Regions from separate parts of the Paenibacillus sp. FSL L8-0638 genome, predicted to be linked through region 1. Evidence: predicted binding sites of a transcription regulator. Region 1 holds the regulator's gene; the other holds the start of a gene.
What was found. The regulator CtsR, encoded in region 1, represses protease genes until heat stress. The targets are predictions, from matches to a motif close to ATGGTCAATAAAGGTCAAACA.

Region 1 (12,743 bases):
CTGTTTTCACCCATAGCGCCGCCATATCCAAATCCTCCGGTGTAGTAATTTTGATGTTCTTGTAGCTGCCTTGAACGACAGTAACCGGAATGCCTAGCCGCTCTATCAGCATAGAATCATCTGTTCCCAAGAATCCCGACCGCTCCGCTTCCTCATAAGCTCGCAGCAGATCGGAAAGACGAAAAGTCTGTGGCGTTTGAATACTCCACAGACTTCGGCGATCCGGCGTTGCTGTAATGATACCATCCCCGTTCACTTGCTTGACCGTATCCTTTACAGGTACTGCCGCTACAGAAGCACCAGTACGCTGGGCTGCCTCAAGACATGAACGTACAAGCTCAGGTTGAATGAGTGGACGCACACCATCATGCACCATCACCCAATCCGCTTGCAAGTGGCGCAGACCGCGATAGACCGAATGCTGGCGTTCACTGCCACCAGCCACCACCCGTACATTTTTACCGATTTTGAATTGATGAATCCAATCTCGGCAGCGTTCCACATCCCCTGTCCCAGTCACCATCACCATTTCATCCACTTCGGGCATAGCTGCGAATATTTCAAGTGTATGTATGAAGATGGGCTTGTCCCGCAAAAGCAGAAATTGCTTGCTCTCCTGCGTCCCCATACGGGAGCCGCGCCCTGCTGCCACAATGACAACTCCTACCCGATTGTTCATTCAAATAACTCCTGCCCTGATCGCACTTGGACGATCCGTATGATAACACATCTACTTCATCATACCGCGTTTATTGAGCTTTTTCCAATAATTTCGGTTTGGCAAAGATCATACGTCCGGCCGAGGTCTGAAGTACACTCGTGACCAGCACCTCCATAAGAGAGCCAATATAGTCACGTCCGCCTTCCACAACAATCATCGTACCATCATCCAGATAGGCTACACCCTGCCCATGCTCCTTGCCGTCTTTAATAATCTGCACCATAATTTCCTCACCGGGCAGTACGACAGGCTTCACTGCATTCGCCAAATCGTTAATATTCAGCACTGATACACCTTGCAGTTCGCATACTTTATTCAGGTTAAAATCGTTAGTTACAACTTTACCCTGTAACACCTTTGCCAGCTTGACCAACTTACTGTCAACCTCTGAAATTTCCTCAAAATCACCTTCGTAAATGAGCACATTCACATCCAGCTCTTTTTGGATTTTATTCAAAATATCCAGGCCCCGTCGTCCACGATTACGCTTAAGTAAATCTGATGAATCTGCAATATGCTGAAGCTCCTCTAACACAAATTCAGGAATCACAATCGTTCCTTCAATAAAACCCGTCTTGCAGATATCCGCAATACGCCCATCTATAATGACGCTGGTGTCCAAAATTTTATGTTCCTCCAGCTTGCGTTCATCTGCACCCGTTCCCCGACCAAAAAAACCAGAACTCCAAAAGGATGACAGCTCGTCCCGCTTTTCTAGTCCAACCATCAATCCCACATATCCACATATCACGGTAACAGCCGTCTGGATAAGTTGACCCGGGGCCCCCAACCATGAAAAAAGCGGATAGACTGCTAAGGAAAGTATCAATCCCACCGCTAAACCAATCACACCTGCCATCATCTCGTTCATCGGAATTCGTACCAAGCCTTCAATGCCCTGTTGCAACCGGTTCGCCACGGATGCTCCTGCGAATGAGCACCCGGCCATAAATAACACTGCTCCCGCCATCATCCAAACAACCATTCCCGGTAAAGACCCATCACTCAACCATTCTGGCATCCACGATACAATGCCCCCTACCCGCTGGTATAACGTATAGCCAAACCATGCTCCGCACAATCCTGTAAAAGTTAAAATAGCCTTTCTCCACATTGAATCTCTATACCTCCTTTATTTTCTTTTCATTAGTCTGCTATTTATTGGATACATAGCATTTCTCTTACCAGTATGATCCATTTCCCACATAACTAACCCTGTGTTTTCACTTTTTATGCATAAAAAAAAGCATTTATCTCCTTGAAATGATTCAAGGAAATAAATGCTTATACTTGCTTGATACTACCGCTGTGAATGACGATATTGATCGTCCTGTTCTTCCTGACTGGAACGATCCCGATCACGCCCACGTCTGCGTGATAGCTTACGAATGTTCAGCTTCATACCATACAATGCATACAGCACCAGTGGCACAAAAATCAGCTTCGACAGCTGGTCAGGGAATTTAACAGCCAACACCACCGCTGCAATTACGACCCATGGAGCCACCCAAATTGCTTTTTTCGGGAGGCCAACCTTTTTAAAATTTGGATATTTCATGGAGCTGACCATCAAATAAGAGACCAGCAACATGGCAATCGACATGTATAACAAAGAAATATCGTTATGGAATAAGGACAAAGTGGCTAATACGCCACCTGCTGCCGGAATTGGTAGACCCGTAAAATAACCTGGTACACCAGGACGTACGTTAAATCGAGCCAAACGCAACGCTCCGCACATCGGGAAAATGGCAGTAACCGTCCAAGCGAGAGCCGAATTCGCATCATGAAAAGCAACCATGTACATAATAACTGCGGGTGCAACACCAAAAGATATCATATCTGATAAGGAGTCCAGTTCTTTACCGAATTCGCTTTGGGCATTCAGGACCCGGGCCATTCTTCCATCCAGTCCGTCCAACAACATGGCGACAATAACCATAATAGCGGCAAGACTGTATTTTCCGTCTACAGCCAATAAAATGGCGATCATTCCGAGAAACAAGTTACCTAAGGTACACAAGTTCGGAATTGATTTGGTAATCATCTCTTCACCTCAATGTATGAATTGTTCCATTATAATCCTTTCACTGTATTACATTTACATTTGCCTGTCAATGAAAACTTGTTCCTGCAAACGTTTAAGACCTTCTTTAATCGTACGCGCACGAACCTCTCCAATACCATCCACTTCATCCAGTTCTTCTATCGTTGCTGTGATGACATGTGGAAAACGTCCAAACCGCTCTACCAGATTATGAATAATCACATTCGGCAAACGCGGTATCTTGTTCAGTACCCGATAGCCGCGTGCAGCAATATACTCCTCTGATGTCGCAGCTGAAGAAGGGTAGCCTAGTAAACGTACAATATGATTCACATCCAACAATTCGTCGTCCGTAGAACGTTTGAGTCCCAATATAATTTCACGAATCTTTTCGTCGCTATCGTCTTTGGCATAATCCTTATACAACAACCATGCTTCTTCCTCAATATTGCTGACAAGCTCTTCCATCTGCATACTAATCAGACGACCCTCATTTCCGAGCTCGTTAATAAATCGTTTGATCTCCATTTTGATGCGCAGCACCATTTCGATCCGTTGGATGACATTAACGACCTCCGGCATGGTAACCAGCTCTTCAAATTCAGATGCTGTCAAATTCGTAGAGGCTTGCCCCAACACGGATCTATATTTTTCTAACGTCTGAATAGCCTGATTGGCTTTCGTTAAAATAACCCCGATTTCCTTGAGCGCATACCGTAATGTCCCCTGATACAAGGTAATAATATTACGCCGCTGGGAAATAGACACCACTAGTTTACCAGTTTGCTTAGCAACTCGTTCTGCCGTCCGGTGCCGAATTCCTGTTTCAATCGACGAAATCGAGGAGTCAGGAATCAGTTGCGTATTAGCATATAAAATTCGTTTTAAATCCTCGCTTAATATGATTGCGCCGTCCATTTTAGCCAACTCATACAAATAGTTCGGCGAAAAATCACAATTAATGGAGAAACCGCCATCCACGACTTCCATAACTTCTGGGCTATAGCCAACGACCAGAAGAGCACCCGTTTTGGCACGCAAAACGTTTTCTAATCCGTCGCGAAAGGGAGTTCCCGGTGCCACAAGCCGCAGCAAATCGTTCATTTTATCCAGTTGGCTCGCTTCTTTCATTCTCAATGCCCCCTAATCTAATGCGGCTGCCAGTGCATCTGCTACCGTTCCTACTCCTATAATTTGTATCCCTTTCGGATGTGTCCAGCCCTTCAAGCTTTTCTCTGGCATGATCACCCGTTTGAAACCTAGTTTCTCCGCTTCTCGTACTCGCTGTTCTGCTCGGGATACCGCACGCACCTCACCTGTCAGTCCCACCTCGCCAAAAATCACATCGTACGGCTTGGTAGGAGCATCTCTAAAGCTGGAAGCAATACTCACAGCTATAGCCAAATCCACCGCCGGTTCATCCAACTTTACACCTCCGGCTACGTTGAGATAAGCGTCCTGGTTTTGCAAAAACATGCCCATCCGCTTTTCTAGCACGGCTATGATTAATCCCATTCGATGATGATCGACTCCTGTGCCCATCCGGCGTGGAGATGGAAAATGCGTAGCTGCAATCAATGCTTGCAGTTCAACCAATACAGGCCGGGTTCCTTCCATACTGGCTACAACAGTAGAACCCGCCACCCCTAGTGGGCGTTCAGACAGAAACAACTCGGAAGGATTGGATACCTCACGCAAACCGCTTTCAGCCATTTCAAAAATGCCAATTTCATTTGTAGAACCAAAACGATTTTTAACTGCACGCAAAAGCCGATACGTATGATGACGCTCTCCTTCAAAATAAAGCACACAATCAACCATATGTTCCAACAAACGCGGACCTGCAATGGCACCTTCCTTGGTCACATGCCCTACCAGTACCGTAGCAATACCTAGCCCCTTGGCAATTCGCATAAAGCGTGAAGTACATTCCCGCACCTGAGCCACACTACCTGGTGCACTCGTCACCTCAGGCAAATATACAGTCTGTATCGAGTCGATGACCAAAAATTCCGGCTTCAAGCTGTCCACCGCTTCTTCAATCGTCTCCAAATTCGTCTCACATAATACGTATAGGCTGGGGGACAAGGCACCGAGTCGATCTGCACGTAGTTTCGTTTGACGGACAGATTCCTCACCAGACACGTACAGCACCTTTAAACCAGTTAAAGCCAGTTCATTAGATGTTTGCAGCATAAGCGTAGATTTACCGATTCCCGGATCACCGCCCACCAAAACGAGTGAACCCGGCACCACACCTCCACCGAGTACTCGATTCAATTCGCCAATTCCCGTCAAAATTCGTGTTTCTTTGCCACTCTCCACCTCTATAATAGGGAGTGGCTTGTCTTTTGTGCTATGAGTAAGAAGGGAAGACCCCATTCCTTGAGTTTTTACAACGCTTTCCGTTTCTTCGACCATGGAATTCCATGCCTGGCATCCAGGACATTTTCCGTACCATTTGGGCGATTCATAACCACATTCCGTACAGGAAAACTTAGTTTTCACTTTAGCCATACTTTGTTCCTTGGCTCCTTATTGACGACGATGATGTCAAATTTATGTTCATACAGCCCAGAAAGAGCTGTAACAATAAAAGTTTACCATTGAAGCTTGGCGGACGTAAAGCAATATCACAAACTTTCCCAAAGCATTTACCCAACCTTTTCACCGTGTTTTATACACAAAAAGGGCGCCTTCGCAATAGCTTTCCAGCCTGCGAGACACCCTTTTCTACTATTTATTTAGTAAACCGCTTTAGGACTTGGCAGATACATTATCCTTTTTGGTTACAGTCAATGCACCGTTCTCCTCATCAATGAAGAGAGAGTCACCTTTAGTAATGTTGCCAGTCAACAATTCCTCGGACAGGCGATCTTCAATATGCTTCTGGATTGCACGACGCAATGGACGCGCACCATACGCTGGATCAAAGCCTTCCTTCGCAAGGAATTTTTTAGCGTTGTCTGTCAACTCGAAGTCCACCTCATACTCATTCAGGCGTTTACGCAGCTCCTCAGACATGAGTGACACAATTTCAGCAATATGTTTTTCTTCGAGAGAATGGAAAACGATAATTTCATCAATCCGGTTCAAGAACTCAGGACGGAAGCTTTTCTTCAATTCATCCATCACTTTGCCCTTCATATTATCGTAATCCGCCCCAGCGTCTACTACAGCTGTAAAACCAAGCGTGGAGTTACGTTTAATCGCCTGTGCACCAACATTAGATGTTAGGATGATGAGGGTGTTACGGAAATCGACGACACGACCTTTGGAATCTGTTAGACGACCATCTTCCAAAACTTGCAGAAGAATATTGAATACTTCTGGGTGTGCCTTTTCAATTTCATCCAGCAACACAACAGAGTATGGCTTACGACGTACCTTCTCGGTCAGTTGACCGCCTTCCTCATATCCAACGTACCCTGGAGGCGCTCCTACCAGACGAGACGTGGAGTGTTTCTCCATATATTCGGACATATCAATACGGATAACCGCATTTTCATCTCCAAACATGGATTCAGCCAAGGCGCGTGCCAACTCTGTTTTACCAACCCCAGTTGGACCGAGGAAAATAAAGGACCCAATTGGACGCTTCGGATCTTTCAGTCCGGCACGTGCCCGGCGAATCGCCCGGCTTACTGCCTTAACTGCTTCGTCCTGTCCGATTACCCGCTCATGCAGCAACTCTTCCATATTCAACAAGCGGTGTGTTTCTTCCTCTTTCAGCTTGCTGACTGGAACACCTGTCCAGATTGCAACGACTTGAGCGATATCCTCTGGTGTAACTTCAGAATCTGTACGACCCTGTTGTTCTTTCCATTGGTTTTTCGTCACGTCTAGCTCTTCACGGATTTTTTGCTCTGTATCACGCAACGCTGCCGCTTTTTCAAACTCCTGACTTTGTACCGCTGAATCCTTTTCCTTCCGGATATCTTCCAGACGGTTTTCCAGCTGTTTCAGGTTTGGCGGTACAGTGTAAGAATTCAGTCTTACTTTGGAGCCCGCTTCATCAATAAGGTCAATAGCCTTATCTGGCAGGAAGCGATCAGTGATATAACGATCTGACAATTTTACGGCCGCTTCAATAGCTTCATCTGTGATCTTTACACGGTGATGCGCTTCGTAACGGTCACGCAGACCATACAAGATTTGAATCGCCTCTTCTGGAGAAGGTTGATCCACTGTAATTGGTTGAAAACGACGCTCCAAGGCAGCATCTTTCTCAATATATTTGCGGTATTCATCCAGGGTGGTCGCACCGATGCATTGTAGCTCGCCACGTGCCAGAGCAGGTTTCAGGATGTTGGACGCATCAATTGCGCCTTCCGCTCCACCAGCACCAATCAACGTATGCAGCTCATCAATGAACAACACGATATTTCCCGCTTGACGAATCTCGTCCATAATTTTTTTCAAACGATCCTCGAATTCGCCACGATACTTGGTGCCTGCTACCACAGAGCCCATATCCAGTGTCATTACGCGCTTGTCACGCAACGTTTCGGGAATTTCATTCGCTATGATTTTTTGAGCCAATCCTTCGGCAATCGCCGTTTTACCTACCCCAGGCTCACCAATCAGAACCGGATTGTTCTTTGTACGGCGGCTGAGCACCTGAATTACGCGTTCAATTTCCTTGCTACGCCCAATAACAGGGTCCAGGTTGTTTTCCTTCGCAGATGCCGTCAGATCGCGTGCCAGACTGTCCAGAGTTGGCGTGCTGACATTAGCTGGAGCACCGTGATGGCTGGAAACAGCCTCGCTGCTGCCGAGCAATTGAAGCACTTGCTGACGTGCTTTGTTCAGACTGATGCCCAGGTTATTCAGTACACGTGCTGCTACGCCTTCGCCTTCACGAATAAGACCAAGCAAAATATGCTCTGTACCTACATACGTATGGCCCAGTTTGCGGGCTTCATCCATAGACAGTTCTATGACTTTTTTGGCACGTGGAGTATAGGCAATGTTCGTCGGTTGCTCTTGACCGCGTCCAATCAACGTTTCCACTTCATCCTGGATTTTTTCCAGTCCCAGGCCCAAACCGATTAAGGCTTTCGCTGCTATTCCTTCACCTTCACGAATGAGGCCTAGCAAAATGTGCTCTGTACCAATGTTGTTGTGTCCCAATCGAACTGCTTCTTCCTGAGCCAAAGCAAGCACTTTCTGTGCACGTTCCGTAAATCTTCCAAACATCATATATCCTGCACCTCCACAGTGTGTATTTCAGATCATTTTATATATTAAAGGGTTGTGCCTAATTTTTGCCGGATCAGCTTCGCCCGGTACATATCGCGCTCTTCGGTATTCATTTTATCCCCAAAGCTTTTTTGCAGGAACCCGGGTTGTGTCATCACATTCAGCTCATTCATCGCTGCGGTGGAAGGACGCTCCAAAATCCCCAAATCTACGCCAAGACGTACATCAGACAGCCGCTGTGCAGCCTCCTTGGAATCCAATACTGCTGCATACGACAAAATACCGAATGAACGCATCACCCGATCTGTAATTCGCAGCATAGATTCATTCATTAGCCTTTCTCTGGCAGAACGCTCGTGCTCAATAATTTGTAGCACCACGCCATGTAGATTCTCAATAATCTCCGCTTCGGTTTGTCCCAATGTAATCTGATTAGACACCTGAAACAAATTTCCGACCGCTTCGCTGCCTTCACCGTAAATGCCGCGAACTGTAAGACCTACCTGTGAAACAGCAGACAATATACGATTGATTTGATGAGTCATGACTAATGCGGGCAAATGCATCATCACCGAAGCTCTCATACCTGTGCCGACATTCGTCGGACAACTGGTTAGAAAACCTCTCCGATCATCAAATGCATAATCAACATGCGCTTCAAATGCATCATCAATAACCATAGCGCGTTCCCAAGCTTCTCTAACCTGACATCCCGGATATAAGCACTGGATACGCAGATGATCCTCTTCGTTTATCATAACACTAACCGATTCATCATCGCTAATTAAGACAGCACCGTTACGAGATTCGTTCGCCAAATTAGGACTAATCAAATGCTTCTCAACCAGCACCTGCTTGTCGATCTCATCCAACTCGGATATTTTCAACGTATGAAAAGTACCAAAACCGCCTAAATCATCATACTGAAGGATATCCGTCAAGCGCTGAAGTGCTTCTTCCGACTGCTGATTGGTAGCAAGCATGGGAAAAGGCAGATGCTGCAAGTTACGCGCAATTCTTACCCGGCTGCTAATGACAATCTCCGAATCCGCAGCATCACCACGCATCCAGTCACTTAGCGGCTTCTCCGTAAACCGAATATTGGGCATTACGCATCCCTCCTACTCTTCACAAACTTTACTCTTCAGTCATTTCTTTTTCAAGCTCTCTGATTTGATCCCTAAGCTCAGCAGCTGATTCAAACTCTTCCTGTACAATATGCTGTTGCATCTCTTTTTTCAAATCGTCAATTTGCCGTTTAACCTTCAGTCGGCCACCAGTGCGAACCGGAACTTTACCAACATGATTCGTACTGCCATGCACACGCTTGAACAGAGGGTCCAGACGATTATCAAAATATTGATAGCACGACGGGCATCCGAAACGTCCCAGCTTACTAAACTGTGCATAGGTCATGCCACAATCCTTGCATTGCAGGTTCTGCGGACCACTGTGGCCTGGAGACTGGCTCTTTGTACTGGAGTCAAGATCCAACATCCCCGACAGCAAGCTATGAATTGAAAAGCCGTTAGGTGTTCCAGGGATCATCTCCCCTTTTTCCTTCGCACACGTCTCACAAATATGAAACTCTGTCTTTTCGCCATTCACAATTTTGGTGAAATGCAAAGTTGCCGGCCGCATATTACATTCTTGGCACAGCATAAAAGCACCTCCTTCAATGTCAGGATTTAATACCCACCCTACATCCAAACATTAGTCTCTATTCACACACTATTTGGTCGCCAGCAATGAGATCAGCATAGCCTTAAGCAATCTTGCTCGCAGTTGATCACGATAGGGAAGCTTCAGTAATAATGTATCCCTCGATAAAGCAGCCTTCATTAGATTAGCTTCCCTTTTGCTTAAAAAATGGGCTTCCTCTAACTGATAAATCAGTCCTTCTGCTGCTGATTGGCTAATTTCCTCCCCGATGCTCTGATGAAGATGTGTATGGATGGCATGCTGTGCGGGTAGCTGAATTCGCTGAATACGAATGTAGCCTCCACCACCGCGTTTACTTTCCACCACATAGCCTTTTTCCAGCGTAAACCGGGTGCTAATTACATAATTAATTTGCGACGGCACGCAGGAAAAGCGGTCAGCCAGATCATTACGCTGAATCTCCACTAAACCTTGGGGACTTTCCAGCAATATACTCTTCAAATATTGTTCAATAATATCGGAAACATTGCGCATTTCATCATCCTCCACTAACGGAAACGCAAGTATTCAAGTACATTTCACGCTCCACAGAGTCCGCCGTATATTGAACTTAACCAAACGGTAAAGTCACGAATCTAAGCTGTATTTAGGCTATTGCCTGTTCTACATCCATTGAAATGTACCGTTTTGTCTCTAGTGTGGCCTTTATTTGCGATTAATCATACACTTCTCTTATGTTCATAAGAGTCAGCTCCTAACTATACGCAAATCATTTCAATCCTCGTTTGCTTCTTTACTATCGAAATTACTTCATACGGCCAATCCATCAGCATAATACTTCTACAGAATCACACTAGGTTTGATTGACTTTGACTTTCTTTGACTATATTCACATTATAGCACATTATCCATTTTTGCCAAGGGGTCAATACCATTTTTCGCAATCTAATTATGTTTTATACAATACCATAAAAAAACTCTTCCCATTACAGAAAGAGTTTTGAAAATAATGATAACCACACAAGTTATATTCTCTGAAAGATGAGCTTAAAAGATCTAAATAGGCCTTTATCAGAAAAAATCCAATAAAAACGTTTGATTTACTGGTATTACGCGTTTAAGGGCAGACACAGACTCACTACTCCCTTCAATCCGCTCCCACTTATACAGATCATCAGCCTGCTGATAGCCAAGCATCAGAGTCGTCAGTGACTGAATCCCAAGTTTCAAGTCAGCTACTATGGCGTTTTCAGATGAATTGCTTATATCCACTCTCTCCAGATGTCCTTGCCCCTCCGTAGTAATCGTTAATCTCCATAATCCATCATTCCATGGAGCATACCGATCTGTCAGATTTAAGGTTAAACTTGTTTCCTCTTCAAGCTGTTCAAAAGGGTATCTTTCTACAAAAGCAGCTGCATCCACAATACGTCCCATAAAATAAGGCACAGTTTCCTGTTGAATCCGTGGATCATCGAGTAAAAATGGCAAATTGTCATCTGCTGGAACGTAAATAAATTTACCTTGGGTTATCATTGAGTCATGGTTTGCAAAATAAGTCCATAAAGCCCGACGAGCGGTCTCATTTTCATATACCAACTCATCACAATTCAACTGTTTATCTTCAATCTTGTATAGTGCATATCCCTGAGGATCGCCTGTTTCTGAGTAATATACCGCAGTTCGATAGTTCTCATTTAAAATCCGCTCTTGCCACCATTCCTTATCTCGTACCAGCGTGCCATTATAACGAGATGCATACGCTTGATACACTTGGTCCAGTTCTGAAATATCCTTGATATCGCGTTTGACTGTACCTTCTGTTTTAAGTTTTGCAGGGAATTTATCAATGGGAATGACGTATTTTTTGTACTCTGTATACGTTTCCCATCCAAATTTACGATAGAAGGCAAAGGAGAATGGATGCAAAAAAGAAAGACTTTGTCCCGCAGACTTCATCTCTTCAAGTGCATGCGTCAATAAACGTGATACCATGCCTCCGCGACGTTTTTCTGGCCATGTTGCCACACCAGCAATGCCCCCCATATCAAAAACCTGACCGTTTATGTATACCTGTAGCGGTAACAAAGTCAGTTTAGCATTTAAGTCATGTCCGTCGAATATTCCCCATGTTTGTTCTGGTTTGAATTTCTTCTTGGCCTTTTCCAGATCCTCTAGGGACATTGTAAACTGAAAAGCATATTGAGATAATTCAATAGCCGCTTCAAATTCCTCACGCTGTAATTGTCTGATCTCCATATCTTCATCACCTCGCTCGTATACTTGGACATCCATAAAAAAGATTACACACTTAGAGTGTGGCAAACCCCATTCTCTCTGTCAACCTTAGAAGCAGGTGGCCATCTAAAAATGCATAAAAAAAGGATGATAATCTCATTGAGATTATCATCCTTTTCACTTTTGCTTGGCGACGTCCTACTCTCCCAGGACCCTGCGGTCCAAGTACCATCGGCGCTGGAGGGCTTAACGGTCGTGTTCGGGATGGGTACGTGTGGAACCCCTCCGCTATCGCCACCAAACATGAATTTGCTATGCAAATTCTTCCGTACGGTTATTCGCTTTATCGCTTATCGTGTGAACGAATAGCCATGCGCTTGTTGTATGTCACTTGTACATATGTTCAAGGTTACACCCTGAAAACTGGATCCGAAACTCATCTGCGTTTTTTCTTTAGGATAAGCCCTCGACCGATTAGTATTGGTCAGCTCCATGCATTACTGCACTTCCACCCCCAACCTATCTACCTCGTCGTCTTCAAGGGGTCTTACATACTGGGAAATCTCATCTTGAGGGGGGCTTCACGCTTAGATGCTTTCAGCGCTTATCCCTTCCGTACATAGCTACCCAGCGGTGCTCCTGGCGGAACAACTGGTACACCAGCGGTACGTCCATCCCGGTCCTCTCGTACTAAGGACAGCTCCTCTCAAATTTCCTACGCCCACGACAGATAGGGACCGAACTGTCTCACGACGTTCTGAACCCAGCTCGCGTACCGCTTTAATGGGCGAACAGCCCAACCCTTGGGACCTACTTCAGCCCCAGGATGCGATGAGCCGACATCGAGGTGCCAAACCTCCCCGTCGATGTGGA
Region 2 (12,743 bases), 920 kb from region 1:
CGTCCCTGCTCATCAATTTCCATATCCGCATTACCATGGTCGGCAATGATAATAACCACGCCACCTTTGGCTTTAACCGCATCTACAACACGTCCAACACATTCATCCGTCGTCTCTACCGCCTTAATCGTTGGCTCCAGCATACCGGAGTGTCCAACCATATCCGGATTGGCAAAGTTCAGGATAATCGCATCATGCTTGTCGGCTTCGATTTCCTTAACAGCAGCATCCGCTACTTCATACGCACTCATTTCCGGCTGCAAATCATATGTAGCCACTTTAGGCGAGTTGATCAAAATACGAGTTTCGCCAGGAAGCTCCACATCACGTCCGCCACTGAAAAAGAAAGTAACGTGCGGATATTTTTCAGTCTCAGCAATACGCAATTGCTTCTTGTTGTTTTGAACCAACACTTCACCAAACGTGTTATCCAGGTTTTTCGGTTCGTAAGCTACAAAGCCCTCAACCGTTTCGCTGAACAACGTCAGGCAAACAAAGTGCAAATCTTTAGGCCATTTCGGGCCACGGTCAAAACCACGGAAGTCCGCGTTTGTAAATACCTGAGACAGTTGAATCGCACGGTCAGGACGGAAGTTGAGGAAGATAACAGAGTCATTGCTTTCGACCAGCCCTACAGGACTTCCGTCAGCCTTCACAATAACAGTTGGCTCCACAAATTCGTCGAACACTGATTTTTCATACGATTCTTTCAATGCTTCCATTGGATCTGTGTATTGAGGTCCTTCTCCGTATACGATTGCACGGTAAGATTTCTCTACACGTTCCCAACGTTTGTCGCGGTCCATAGCGTAATAGCGTCCTTGTACAGTCGCAATTTTACCTACGCCCACTTCTTGAATTTTAGCGATCAGCTGCTGCATGAAGCCTACGCCGCTGTCTGGCATAACGTCGCGTCCATCCATGAAAGCATGAATGTACACTTCTGTTAGGCCTTCTTTTTTCGCCAAGTCCAGCATAGCGAACAGATGGCTGATATGGCTATGCACGCCGCCGTCGGACAGAAGTCCGTACAGGTGAAGTTTCGTGTTGTTCTTCTTGGCATGTTGCACTGCTTTAACCAGTGTTTCATTGTCGTAGAATTCACCTTCACGGATGGACTTCGAAATACGAGTCAGGTCTTGATATACGATACGGCCTGCGCCGATGTTCAAGTGACCCACTTCAGAGTTACCCATTTGTCCTTCCGGCAAACCTACTGCTTCGCCAGAAGCCGTCAGCGTTGTATGAGGATACTGTTGTAAATACCGGTCGTAATTCGGTTTGTTGGCCTGTGCAACCGCATTGCCTTCCACGGTGTCACGCAGTCCGAACCCGTCCATAATAATTAAAGCTACCGGTTTTGGTGCTGTCATCTTACTTCGCCCCCTCAACAAGCGCGATGTACGACGCCGGTTGAAGACTGGCACCGCCCACGAGCGCGCCGTCGATATCGCTTTGACCCAGGTACTCAGTAACATTTTCAGGTTTTACACTACCACCATACTGAATACGTACAGCATTTGCTGTATTTTCATCATACAGCTCTTTAATCAGACTGCGGATATAGGAAATCACTTCATTCGCATCCTGCGAAGTGGAGGATTTGCCTGTTCCGATGGCCCAGATTGGCTCATAAGCAACAACTACTTGTGCAGCCTGATCCTTAGCCAAACCAGCAAAAGCTGCTACAGTTTGCACTTTTACAACTTCTTTGGTTTGTCCAGCTTCACGATCTTCCAGCTTTTCGCCTACACATACGATTGGAGTCAGGTCATGACGGAATGCCGCATGAACCTTTTTGTTCACCGTTTCGTCTGTTTCATTAAAATATTCACGACGTTCGGAGTGTCCGATCACAACGTAGTCTACGCCCAGATCTTTCAGCATTCCGCCGCTAATTTCACCTGTAAATGCACCATCTTCTGCAAAGTGCAGGTTTTGTGCGCCAATTTTAATAGACGTGCCTTTTACTGCTTCAACCAGAGCAGGAAGATTCGTAAATGGTGCGCAAATCACGCTTTCCACTCCTGCAACCTCTGCTTTACCTTTGATCTCTTCGATGAAAGTTTTAGCTTCTGGTACGGTTTTAAACATCTTCCAGTTACCCGCGATAATCGGTGTTCTCAATGGTTTCAACTCCTAACTATTAGGTGCCCTAAAGCTTTATTCACGCATAGTGCGTTTGATTATTTATCGTTCAGTGCAACAACACCCGGAAGTGCTTTGCCTTCCATAAATTCCAGAGATGCGCCGCCGCCAGTGGAAATATGGTCCATCTTGTCAGCCAAGTGGAATTTTTCAGCCGCAGCCGCAGAATCACCGCCACCAATGATGGTGTATGCTTCTGTTGTTGCGCAAGCTTCCGCTACTTCACGAGTACCACCAGCGAAAGGTTCGATTTCAAATACGCCCATTGGTCCGTTCCATACAACCAGTTTGGAGTTTTTGATCACATCTGCATAGATTTTACGTGTTTTCGGTCCAATGTCCACGCCTTCCCAAGCTGCAGGAATGCCGTCGATATCCACAATATCTGTGTTCGCCGTAGCGCTGAAATCGTCAGACACAACAATATCCACCGGAAGATAGAAGTTTTTGCCGAGTTTCTTCGCTTTTTCGATAAATCCAAGAGCTACGTCCAGTTTGGATTCATCCAGCAAAGATTGACCCACTTCATAACCTTGAGCTTTGAAGAATGTATAAGTCAAACCGCCACCAATGATTACGTTATCTGCAATGTTCAGCAGGTTGTCGATCACGTCGATTTTGTCTTTTACTTTGGAACCGCCGATAATGGCTGTAAAAGGACGATCTGGATTCGACAGAGCTTTACCAATAACAGACAATTCTTTTTCCATCAGCAGGCCGGAAACAGCCGGAAGAATATGAGCGATACCTTCAGTGGAAGCATGAGCACGGTGTGCTGCGCCGAATGCGTCATTCACGAAAACGTCAGCCAATTCAGCAAATTGCTTCGCCAACTCAGGATCATTCTTTTCTTCTCCTGCATAGAAACGTACATTTTCAAGCAACAGCACGTCGCCGTTTTGCAGTTCAGCCACTTTCGCTTTAACAGCTTCGCCTACCGCTTCGTCCACTTTAACTACTGGCTTTTTCAGCAGTTCAGACAAACGTACGCCAACAGGAGTCAGACGCATGGATTCAACAACCTGACCTTTTGGACGTCCAAAGTGACTCGCCAAAATAACTTTTGCACCTTTTTCAATCAGGTAGTTAATGGTTGGCAAGGTTTCACGAATACGCTTGTCATCTGTAATTTTACCGTCTTCAACCGGAACGTTAAAATCTACACGAACAAACACCCGTTTTCCATTCAGTTCTATATCACGTACGCTCTTTTTGTTCATCTCCATATTCCTCCGCACCCTTATAATTTTACGAAACAGGAATTTAAGGCACATTTTGATATATAAAGAGCGGAAACAATAACCTGTTTCCGCTCTATGATGTTGCTAATAAGAAAGTTCTTATTATTTAGCCAGTTTAGCGAAGTATTCCAACGTGCGGATCAATTGTGCAGTGTAGGACATTTCGTTGTCATACCAAGCTACAGTTTTCACCAGTTGTTTGTCGCCGACAGTCAGAACTTTAGTTTGAGTTGCATCAAACAAAGAACCGAAAGTGAGGCCTTTAATGTCGGAAGAAACGATTTGATCTTCAGTGTATCCATAAGTTTCAGGATCGGAAGCTTCTTTCATCGCTGCGTTGATTTCTTCAGCAGTTACGTTTTTCTCCAGAACTGTTACCAACTCAGTCAGGGAACCTGTAGGTACTGGAACACGTTGAGCCGCGCCATCCAATTTACCTTTCAACTCAGGGATAACCAAACCGATTGCTTTAGCAGCACCAGTTGTGTTAGGAATGATGTTTTCAGCTGCTGCACGAGCACGACGGAAGTCACCTTTAGCATGTGGAGCATCCAAAGTGTTTTGGTCGCCAGTGTAAGCATGAATTGTAGTCATCAAACCTTCAACGATACCAAATTTATCTTGCAGTGTTTTAGCCATAGGAGCCAGGCAGTTCGTTGTGCAAGAAGCACCAGAGATTACAGTTTCAGTTCCATCCAGAATTTCATGGTTTACGTTGTAAACGACAGTTTTCATGTCGCCAGTAGCTGGAGCGGAGATAACAACTTTTTTAGCGCCGCCTTTCAAATGTTTCTCAGCAGCTTCTTTAGTTGTGAAGAAACCTGTGCATTCCAGAACGATGTCTACACCCAGGTCTCCCCAAGGCAGTTCTTCAGGGTTGCGGTTAGCCAAAACTTTAACTTCTTTACCGTTTACTTTGAAGAAGCCATCATGTACTTCTACTTGTCCTTGGAAATTACCTTGTGTTGTATCATATTTCAACAAATGTGCCAACATTTTGGAATCTGTCAAGTCATTGATTGCTACTACTTCAATACCTTCCACGTTTTGAATCCGACGGAAAGCAAGGCGTCCAATACGTCCGAAACCATTAATACCAACTTTAACTGTCATGAGTGAGTTCCTCCCAAAGTTCGTTTAGTTTAGTTTTATATATTCAAGACAGACCCGAAAGCCTGTCAAGACAACACGATTCATAAATCCTATATTAATCATTTAAATAACGACTTACAATCTCAACAGCAGCGCCTTCGTCGGTGACTAGAATGTCTTCTTGCCCGAAACGCAGTACCGCATGAATAGCGGCCGCCTTGTTCTTGCCTCCAGCTACACCTAGAACCGTATCGGTACGCCTAATGTCCTCCAATCGGAGTCCAAGCGTCAGCATTCTGTGAACAACGACGCCATCTTCGTTAAAATAATAACCAAACGATTCGGCTACCGCCCCTTCACTGCTGATCTGGGCAAAGGTTTCGGGATCAAGTTTACGTCTATGTGCCATCGCTATGGCGTTGCCTATCCCGTGAATGATGATACGACTCTCGCGAATCAGGCTCAATATATCCTGAATGTTCGTATCTTCAAGCAAGGAGTTGTAAGCATGATTGCTGAGCAAATCCGGTACATGGAGCAGACGGTATTGAGCGCCGACCTTGCGAGCCATTGTGGAAGCAATTGTGTTGGCCTGCATTTCCATGCTTTCTCCCAAACCCCCGCGTGCCGGTACAAACCACCCACCCTTAAGGGGGCCATTAGAAGGCAATGCCAGTTGTTCCGCCACGTCTGCAATCGTCGTGCCACCTGTTACAGCGACCACATCCTCGTCGTCCATAACACTTAGCAACGCTTTTGCTCCAGCGCGCCCCAGCTCCTGCTTTGTTAACGGAGAAACATCCGAATCCCCTGGAACGACAACCACCTTCCTCAAACCATAGGCTTGACGAATCTGGTCCTCCAATTGGGACAGGCCGAACAAGTTGTTCGCAATCGGCTCCAGCTGTTCCAGCAGATCCAGTCCTGCTTTGCTCACCTTCATGCCTACACTCTCAATCTCAATTAGCCCCTGAGCTTTAAGAAGATCGGTTTCGGCGCGTAACACGCGCTCGGTCATGTTCAGTGAAGCTGCCAGTGTTCTGCGTCCAACAACATCGGACAGCATAATCTGATGCAGGATCGTGTACCTTTTTTTCAAAACATCCATGAGGTCGGGCAGAAGCTGCTTCTGTATTTCTAATATCTTTCGCATGCTTTCCACTCCCGCACACTTCTAAGTTCTGTCTCTAATGCTCTATCTCTAACTGGTCTTAAAACGTCCCGGGATAACTTTTTAAGTCCCACGTATATCTTAACCAATATTTGCTCCATATGCAAGTCTATCTGAACCTATATTTCTCAACCATTTGTCTGAATATGCGCATTTAATAAAAGCTTGCAATTCACTGCTGTATATCATATAATCATCTTTGTTTCCAATTAGCTGTTTAATTAGTTAGTTGTTTGCATTGAATCAACTATGCGCCCGTGGTCCAACGGATATGACGTAGGCCTCCGGAGCCTGAGATCGAGGTTCGATTCCTCGCGGGCGCGCCATTTTAATGAACGCTTAAATGCTTCTATATAATGTTTTAACCAATAAGAGCGCTGAGGGCTCTTTTTTTAAATCATTAGTTTGACTTTCTTTGACTTTTTGTTTGAAATTGTTTATCATGTGGTTAATACGGTAACAGTTTATAAATAAGGGACGTGTAATCGGCATGTCCACCAAATCCACTAACGATATTTAAGGGAGGTTTTTTGACGTGAGCTATGTTCCTATGGTAGTAGAACAAAGTAACCGCGGCGAACGCGCCTATGACATTTATTCCAGACTGTTAAAGGATCGCATTATTTTGTTAGGCTCGGACGTCAATGACGTTGTAGCCAACTCTATAATTGCGCAAATGCTGTTTTTGGCTGCCGAAGATCCTGAAAAAGATATTCACTTGTATATTAACAGTCCTGGCGGTTCCATTACAGCTGGTATGGCCATTTTCGATACGATGCAATACATTAAACCTGATGTATCTACGATTTGTGTAGGTATGGCGGCTTCCATGGGCGCGTTCTTGCTGAATGCAGGCGCCAAAGGTAAACGTTTCGCTTTGCCAAACAGTGAAATTATGATTCACCAACCTCTGGGTGGTGCACAAGGCCAGGCAACGGATATCGAAATCCGCGCACGCCGCATTCTGAAAATGCGTGATAAACTGAACCGCATTCTCGCAGATCGCACAGGCCAACCACTGGAACGTATTGAAAAAGATACAGACCGTGACTACTTCATGTCTGCTGATGATGCCAAAGAATACGGTATTATTGATAAAGTGCTAACTAGCTCCTCTCCAGAAGGTGTATAAGAGAAGAAATTTGCCTCTCGATAGCTGGTAAATGAAAAAGCTGCCTACCGGAAGTTATTATCCGGTAGGCAGCTTTTTTGCTTTATTGTTTTTTAGAGTATAGACAGTCCAACTTACTCATTTCTACTATTAAATCTGTCCCGCAAAAGGCTTTCCGCCTTGAGGCAGCAGTTGACCGAACGAGTAAGTAAACTCTGGAATTCCATACGCGTATGGCGCATAATCATACAAATCAAACACGATTGTTACTCCACTGTTCGTCACATAAAAATTCTGATCTGCCGCCAGCTCTTTAAATTTACCGAATCCTTCACCAGCCTGAAGCGCATCGATTTTTTTCTTCAAATCAGCATTGAGGAACTTTTTGTAGTTCGGATTTGCCTTCAATACGTCAGACAACTGCAGTAGTTTACCATCAGCGAGCGAGAACGTATATCCTTTACGCGCCGTCATACCGTGTGCGCCACCTGTATACGAGTAGTCCTGCATAATCACACTTAGAATACCGTCCTTGTTATAGGCAATTGCAAAATCATTTTCGAAATCATACGGTCTTTCTGCTGTAACCTCTCCCTCTGCCACCATCTTTTTGCCTGCTGCCATTATACCCTCTGCATGCTTTTTAAGCACATGGTTAATGGCCTTTTGAGCCTCAGGATTCAGCTGGCTGCCGCTGATTTGCGGATACTTAACTTTGTAAGATACCTTCGCATTACTCGAAGCTGGAAGTGTTTGAGACGCAATTGTGATCGGGTTTAGCTGACTTTTACTTAGCGTTACTGTCTTCTGAGCTGCGTTCCATTGAGCATCTATGCCTAGATAGTCTTTCAACAGACTCATAGGAATGTATAGCTTCCCAGCGATCTGTTTGGCATCCATACTACGTGTATTGATTCCATTGACGTTGACGTAGGCATCCGAGGAAGAAGCCATAATGTAAAGTTTATTGTACCCGCTACCTACGGTATAGGTCGTTGCTTTCGCATCATAGCTTACTGGAATCCCCAAGCTGTCTCGCAGTGCGGCCACCGGAATCATTGTACTCCCGTTCACTTGAACACCTTTAGCGGGCAACGCTTTACCATTCCATTGGATAGTGATTCCTGGTTGCTGTGTTGCCGCTTGCTGCTGTTTAATCGATGCTGCCTGGATATAGGAAACGGGAACAGCTGCGACTCCTGCTAAAATCCCTGCTGCCAGCAGTGCTGAACCCCATTTTTTCGTATGCTTATTCATATTAAGTATTCCTCCTGTTATTATTTCTGTATTGTCTATGTGTAAATAATCACTTTACTTATTATATCTATACCCCATTGTATGTAGTTTACAATCTGTACACTCCCCGATTTCAATCTGTACACCTAATAACCCTTAGCTATGACAGACTCATTACAAAAAGGTTTCGGTATACAAAAAAAGCCAGCAAGCCAGCCTGCGCATGATGCAGGCCGCTTGTGGCTTCGTTTGATGATCTATATTAGTTCATTTCGTATTGAGCCGACACCTGAACTTTCACTGTTACTTGCCCCGATTGTATGTCTGTCCCGCTACCTGCTAAATCCATGAGCGATTTTGACATGGCATTTTCACGTTGTGTAAAGACTTGTGCTTCTCCGCCATCTACCGTCACATTCACAAGAGCACCTAATCCGCGTTTGGCCGCTTTAGCTACAGCACTGGCTTTAGATTGTGCGCTTCCCAATGCTTTAGTAATGGCTTCTTCCTCATAAGTCGAAGGATCTTCCACGGAAAAAAGAACATTATCTACGTTATTGGCTCCGGACTTGGTCGCCTCATCCAACAACTGACCTATTTTATCCAAATCGCGGTATTTAACGGAAAGTGTATGGTTGGCAGTGTAGCCTTTGAGCTTCTGCCCTTCTTTTTCGTTATAGGTGTAGTTAGGCTGTACATAAAACTGGCTGGTCTGAATGTCATCTCCGCTGATGCTCCACTTTTCTTTCAGCAGTTGTGTAACCTTGTTCAATTTTGTAGCATTGGCTTTTTGAGCAGCGGCTGCCGTATTCCCTTCCGATTGTACACCGATAGAGAGATAAGCAATATTGGGCTTTGCCAATACTTCCCCGCTTCCAGTCACATTAATTACACCGTTTACCGTCGAAGCTGTTGACGCAGCATAAGCACGATCTGCCCCTGTCCATAATCCTCCTGCTACTCCCCCTGCCATTAATGCTCCTGTGAGAACTGCCGTGGCTACTGTTTTTGTCCAAAGTCTCATTGAATTCAACCTCTTTCTAGTAAATGTTTGTACCTTCCAGACGGAAAAGACGGAAAAAGGTTGCAGCCAAGCGTACAAATTTCCGAAACAGAGCATGACCACGAGGATTTTCATTATTTATAGTTTGAACTTAATACGGCCTCTATATCCAATAAATCCACACATAAACAGTTAGCTGAGGAGTGTTCGAAGGATTTTTTTCTGGATATAAAAAAAAGCCCCAAAGGGGCTTTTCACTAAGATCATACACTATATTACAAGCAATTCTTTGTTTATTGATTTTCCAGCTCTACCTTACTAACCAGACTTACTAAAGCGTTTACAGCCTGTTCGGCATCCGCACCTTCAGCACTAATATTGATTTCAGTACCTGTGCTGATGGCAAGACTCATAATACCCATGATGCTCTTGGCATTAACCTTTTTGTCATCTTTTTCCACAAAAATCTCAGATGAATATTTATTCGCTTCCTGTACGAACAACGCAGCAGGTCTGGCGTGCAGTCCTGTTTTCAAACGTACGACTACCGGATGTTTTGACATGTCAGCTTACCCCCTCATCAAATAAATCTGGACACTACTTACTCCATTTTATTTATCACATTATAACATTAACCCGGGACAGACACTAGAAAAAAAACTAAAAAAACCGGGGCTAAAAGCCCCACCGACATTCTTTTTACGGAATCAGGCCATTTTCGCCCCTGATTTTGTCAGCCATCTCATCAATTTTGCGAAGCCGATGATTTACACCCGATTTACTCACAACCCCTTTGAGCATTTCCCCGACTTCTTTCAAATTCAAATCGGGATGAGCGAGCCGAACTTCTGCCACTTCACGCAGTTTATCCGGCAAGGTCTCCAAGCCAACTTCTCTCTCCAGCAACTTAATATTCTCAATTTGCCGGACAGCAGCTCCGATTGTCTTGTTCAAATTAGCCGTTTCACAATTGACAATACGATTCACGGAATTGCGCATATCGCGCATAATGCGTACATCTTCAAATTTGAACAAGGCTTGATGCGCCCCAATGATGCTAAGCAGCTCAATGATCTTCTCGCCTTCCTTGATGTAGAGAATAAAACCCTTTTTTCGCTCAATACAGCGAGCATTTAGATGAAACTCATTCGCAAGATCAACGAGTGCCTGACAATGCTCCTCATACATCGAAGAAATCTCAAGGTGGTAAGATGATCCTTCAGGATTGTTGACAGAGCCACCTGCCATAAAGGCGCCCCGTAAATAAGCTCTCTTACAACAGTTTTTCCGAACAATATCCCGATTAATCCCGTCAGTGAACAAGAAACCTTCTGAGACGATATAAAGATCCTTTAGCAGTTGTTGCACATCATTAGGAATACGGACAATGTACACATTATTTTTTTTCAAGCGCATTTTTTTCCGTACAAGCAGTTCGATATGAAGTTGAAAATGCTTCTTGATCAAGGAGTAAATCCGCCTTGCAATCGCGGCATTTTCTGTGGACACGTCCAATATCACCCTTTTATTCGACAGTTGTACGGATCCGAGCATACGTATGAGCGCAGATAGTTCCGCTTTCTCACAGCAGGACTGGCTTTCAATCATCGTAAGCTCTTTTTTCGTTTGTGCCGCAAAGGACAAGGGACTCACCTCCTTCTTAATATCCAGTTTTGTACCAATTGGTAAATATGCTGGCTCAATTTGTCTGCATCATGCCGTAAATACGTGCGGAACAGAACTAATGTATCTGCCACCACTTTATATCCCCGGTCGGTCAGCTCGCCCATGTCTACTTGAACTGGCTTGGCTCCCTGCTCGGCATACATTTCCTGTACTTGGGGTGGAATTTCTCCGTTATTTACAATGACATAGTCGAAGAGATGATGCCCTACATGCTCAAAAATAGCTTGCAGATGGTCTCCTACTGTATAGCCATCGGTTTCACCAGGCTGGGTCATAACGTTACAGACAAATATTTTGATAGCGTCTGATTTCACTACAGCTTCAGCGAGTTTAGGTACAAGCAAATTCGGTAATATGCTGGTATATAGACTGCCGGGGCCAATCAAAATCGCATCAGCTTCATTAATGGCCTCTACAGCCTCAGGCAACGGCTCCACGTGAGTCGGTTCAAGAAAGACGCGTTTTATTCGTCCGCCCGCTTCTGGGATCTTGGACTCTCCGGTAATCACCGTGCCATCCTCCATTTCGGCGCTTAGCACAACGCCTTCCTCGGCTGCTGGCAGCACACGTCCCCGGACAGCAAATACACGGCTAAGCTCACGCACCGCCGTTACAAAATCCCCCGATATATCGGTCATCGCTGCTAAAATCAGATTGCCCAGACTATGGCCTGACAATCCTGATCCCGCACCGAAACGGTATTTCAGCATATCTGACATCACTGGTTCCACGTCAGCCAAGGCAGTCAGCACATTGCGAATATCCCCTGGAGGGGGCATCTGCAGCTCACTACGCAAAATCCCGGAACTTCCGCCATCGTCAGCGACTGTAACAATAGCCGTAATATCTAGCGGCTTTTGCTTTAAGCCCCGCAGCATGACGGACAAGCCGGTTCCGCCGCCCATAACAACTATACGTGGGCGCTCCCGTTGTGATCCGGTCTCTTTCATGATTTCACCTCATTAATGCCGGTCCCGATCAGCATCCCGATGCGAAACAGAAACAGATTCTGTCTCGCTGGCACCCAGCATTTTTCCTAAATACTCCGATATTGCAACAGAACGATGTTTACCGCCAGTACAGCCAATGCCGATAATGACCTGGCTTTTGCCTTCTTTGCGATATTGCGGAATCAAAAAGTGTAACATATCCAGCAACTTGGTCAAGAATGCCTGAGTCTCGGGCCATTTCATGACATAATCATATACATCGCTATCCTGTCCAGTGTGGGGACGTAGTTGGTCCACATAGTGGGGATTAGGCAGGAAGCGCACATCGAATATAAGATCGGCATCAATGGGAATACCATACTTGAAGCCAAAAGAAGTAATGTTCACGGAAAGCATACTGCTCTCCAGATGAGAAAATCGTGAAATAATCCTTGCCTTTAAAGTTGCAGGCTTCATCACACTTGTGTCAATAACCTGTGTAGCCGAGCTTTTTAGTTCTTCCAACATCTTGCGCTCCAACCGAATCCCATCCAAAGGCATGCCGTCTGGAGCCAGTGGATGACGTCTACGACTTTCCTTATACCGCTGTACGAGAACGCCATCATTCGCATTTAAGAATAAAATTTCACAATGAATCGTAAAATGATCTTTAATATAATTCAACGATTCCGACAAGGCAGTGAAAAATTCTCGTCCGCGTAAATCAATGACGAGTGCAACCTTGCCTATTTTACCATTAGACTGCTCAATCAACTCTGCAAATTTGGGGATCAGTACAGGGGGCAAATTATCAACACAGAAGAAGCCCAAGTCTTCCAGGCTCTGAACCGCAATGGTCTTCCCTGCGCCTGACATCCCCGTAATAATAATGAGCGTTGCCCACGGCGCAGCATTTTTTAGGTTATCTGTCATATGGACTTCCCTCTCCTTTTGCTTCTTCGCTCTATGCCAGTACCCGTATTATCAGTAACCTGTGGTCAGGAGCGTAGCAGCAACCCTGCAGCCCCTACGACACCCGCGTCATTGCCTAACACCGCTGGTACGATATATACACCTTTTTGAAGCGGTTCAGGTGCCAGCTTGGCGTATACGCGACGCATCTCTT

Region 2: clpP (ATP-dependent Clp endopeptidase proteolytic subunit ClpP) is a predicted target of CtsR. The motif match lies at 6,055-6,075, and genes of this name have one in related genera.

Annotation. Positions count from the first base shown of each region.
Region 1 covers NZ_CP151960.1:5,187,817-5,200,559, forward strand. The annotation lists gene ispD (2-C-methyl-D-erythritol 4-phosphate cytidylyltransferase) at 1-679, opposite strand, end outside; gene MKY35_RS23180 (PIN/TRAM domain-containing protein) at 750-1,835, opposite strand; gene pssA (CDP-diacylglycerol--serine O-phosphatidyltransferase) at 2,022-2,768, opposite strand; gene disA (DNA integrity scanning diadenylate cyclase DisA) at 2,823-3,899, opposite strand; gene radA (DNA repair protein RadA) at 3,912-5,285, opposite strand; gene clpC (ATP-dependent protease ATP-binding subunit ClpC) at 5,526-7,970, opposite strand; gene MKY35_RS23205 (protein arginine kinase) at 8,015-9,079, opposite strand; gene MKY35_RS23210 (UvrB/UvrC motif-containing protein) at 9,108-9,632, opposite strand; gene MKY35_RS23215 (CtsR family transcriptional regulator) at 9,702-10,166, opposite strand; gene MKY35_RS23220 (GNAT family N-acetyltransferase) at 10,704-11,891, opposite strand; rRNA gene rrf (5S ribosomal RNA) at 12,056-12,172, opposite strand; rRNA gene MKY35_RS23230 (23S ribosomal RNA) at 12,325-12,743, opposite strand, start outside.
Region 2 covers NZ_CP151960.1:207,305-220,047, reverse strand. The annotation lists gene gpmI (2,3-bisphosphoglycerate-independent phosphoglycerate mutase) at 1-1,373, opposite strand, end outside; gene tpiA (triose-phosphate isomerase) at 1,375-2,127, opposite strand; gene MKY35_RS00960 (phosphoglycerate kinase) at 2,187-3,368, opposite strand; gene gap (type I glyceraldehyde-3-phosphate dehydrogenase) at 3,492-4,502, opposite strand; gene MKY35_RS00950 (sugar-binding domain-containing protein) at 4,597-5,634, opposite strand; tRNA gene MKY35_RS00945 (tRNA-Arg) at 5,904-5,978, shown strand; gene clpP (ATP-dependent Clp endopeptidase proteolytic subunit ClpP) at 6,188-6,784, shown strand; gene MKY35_RS00935 (DUF4163 domain-containing protein) at 6,914-8,020, opposite strand; gene MKY35_RS00930 (SIMPL domain-containing protein) at 8,262-9,023, opposite strand; gene MKY35_RS00925 (HPr family phosphocarrier protein) at 9,296-9,565, opposite strand; gene whiA (DNA-binding protein WhiA) at 9,702-10,646, opposite strand; gene MKY35_RS00915 (YvcK family protein) at 10,652-11,638, opposite strand; gene rapZ (RNase adapter RapZ) at 11,651-12,550, opposite strand; gene MKY35_RS00905 (ROK family glucokinase) at 12,616-12,743, opposite strand, start outside.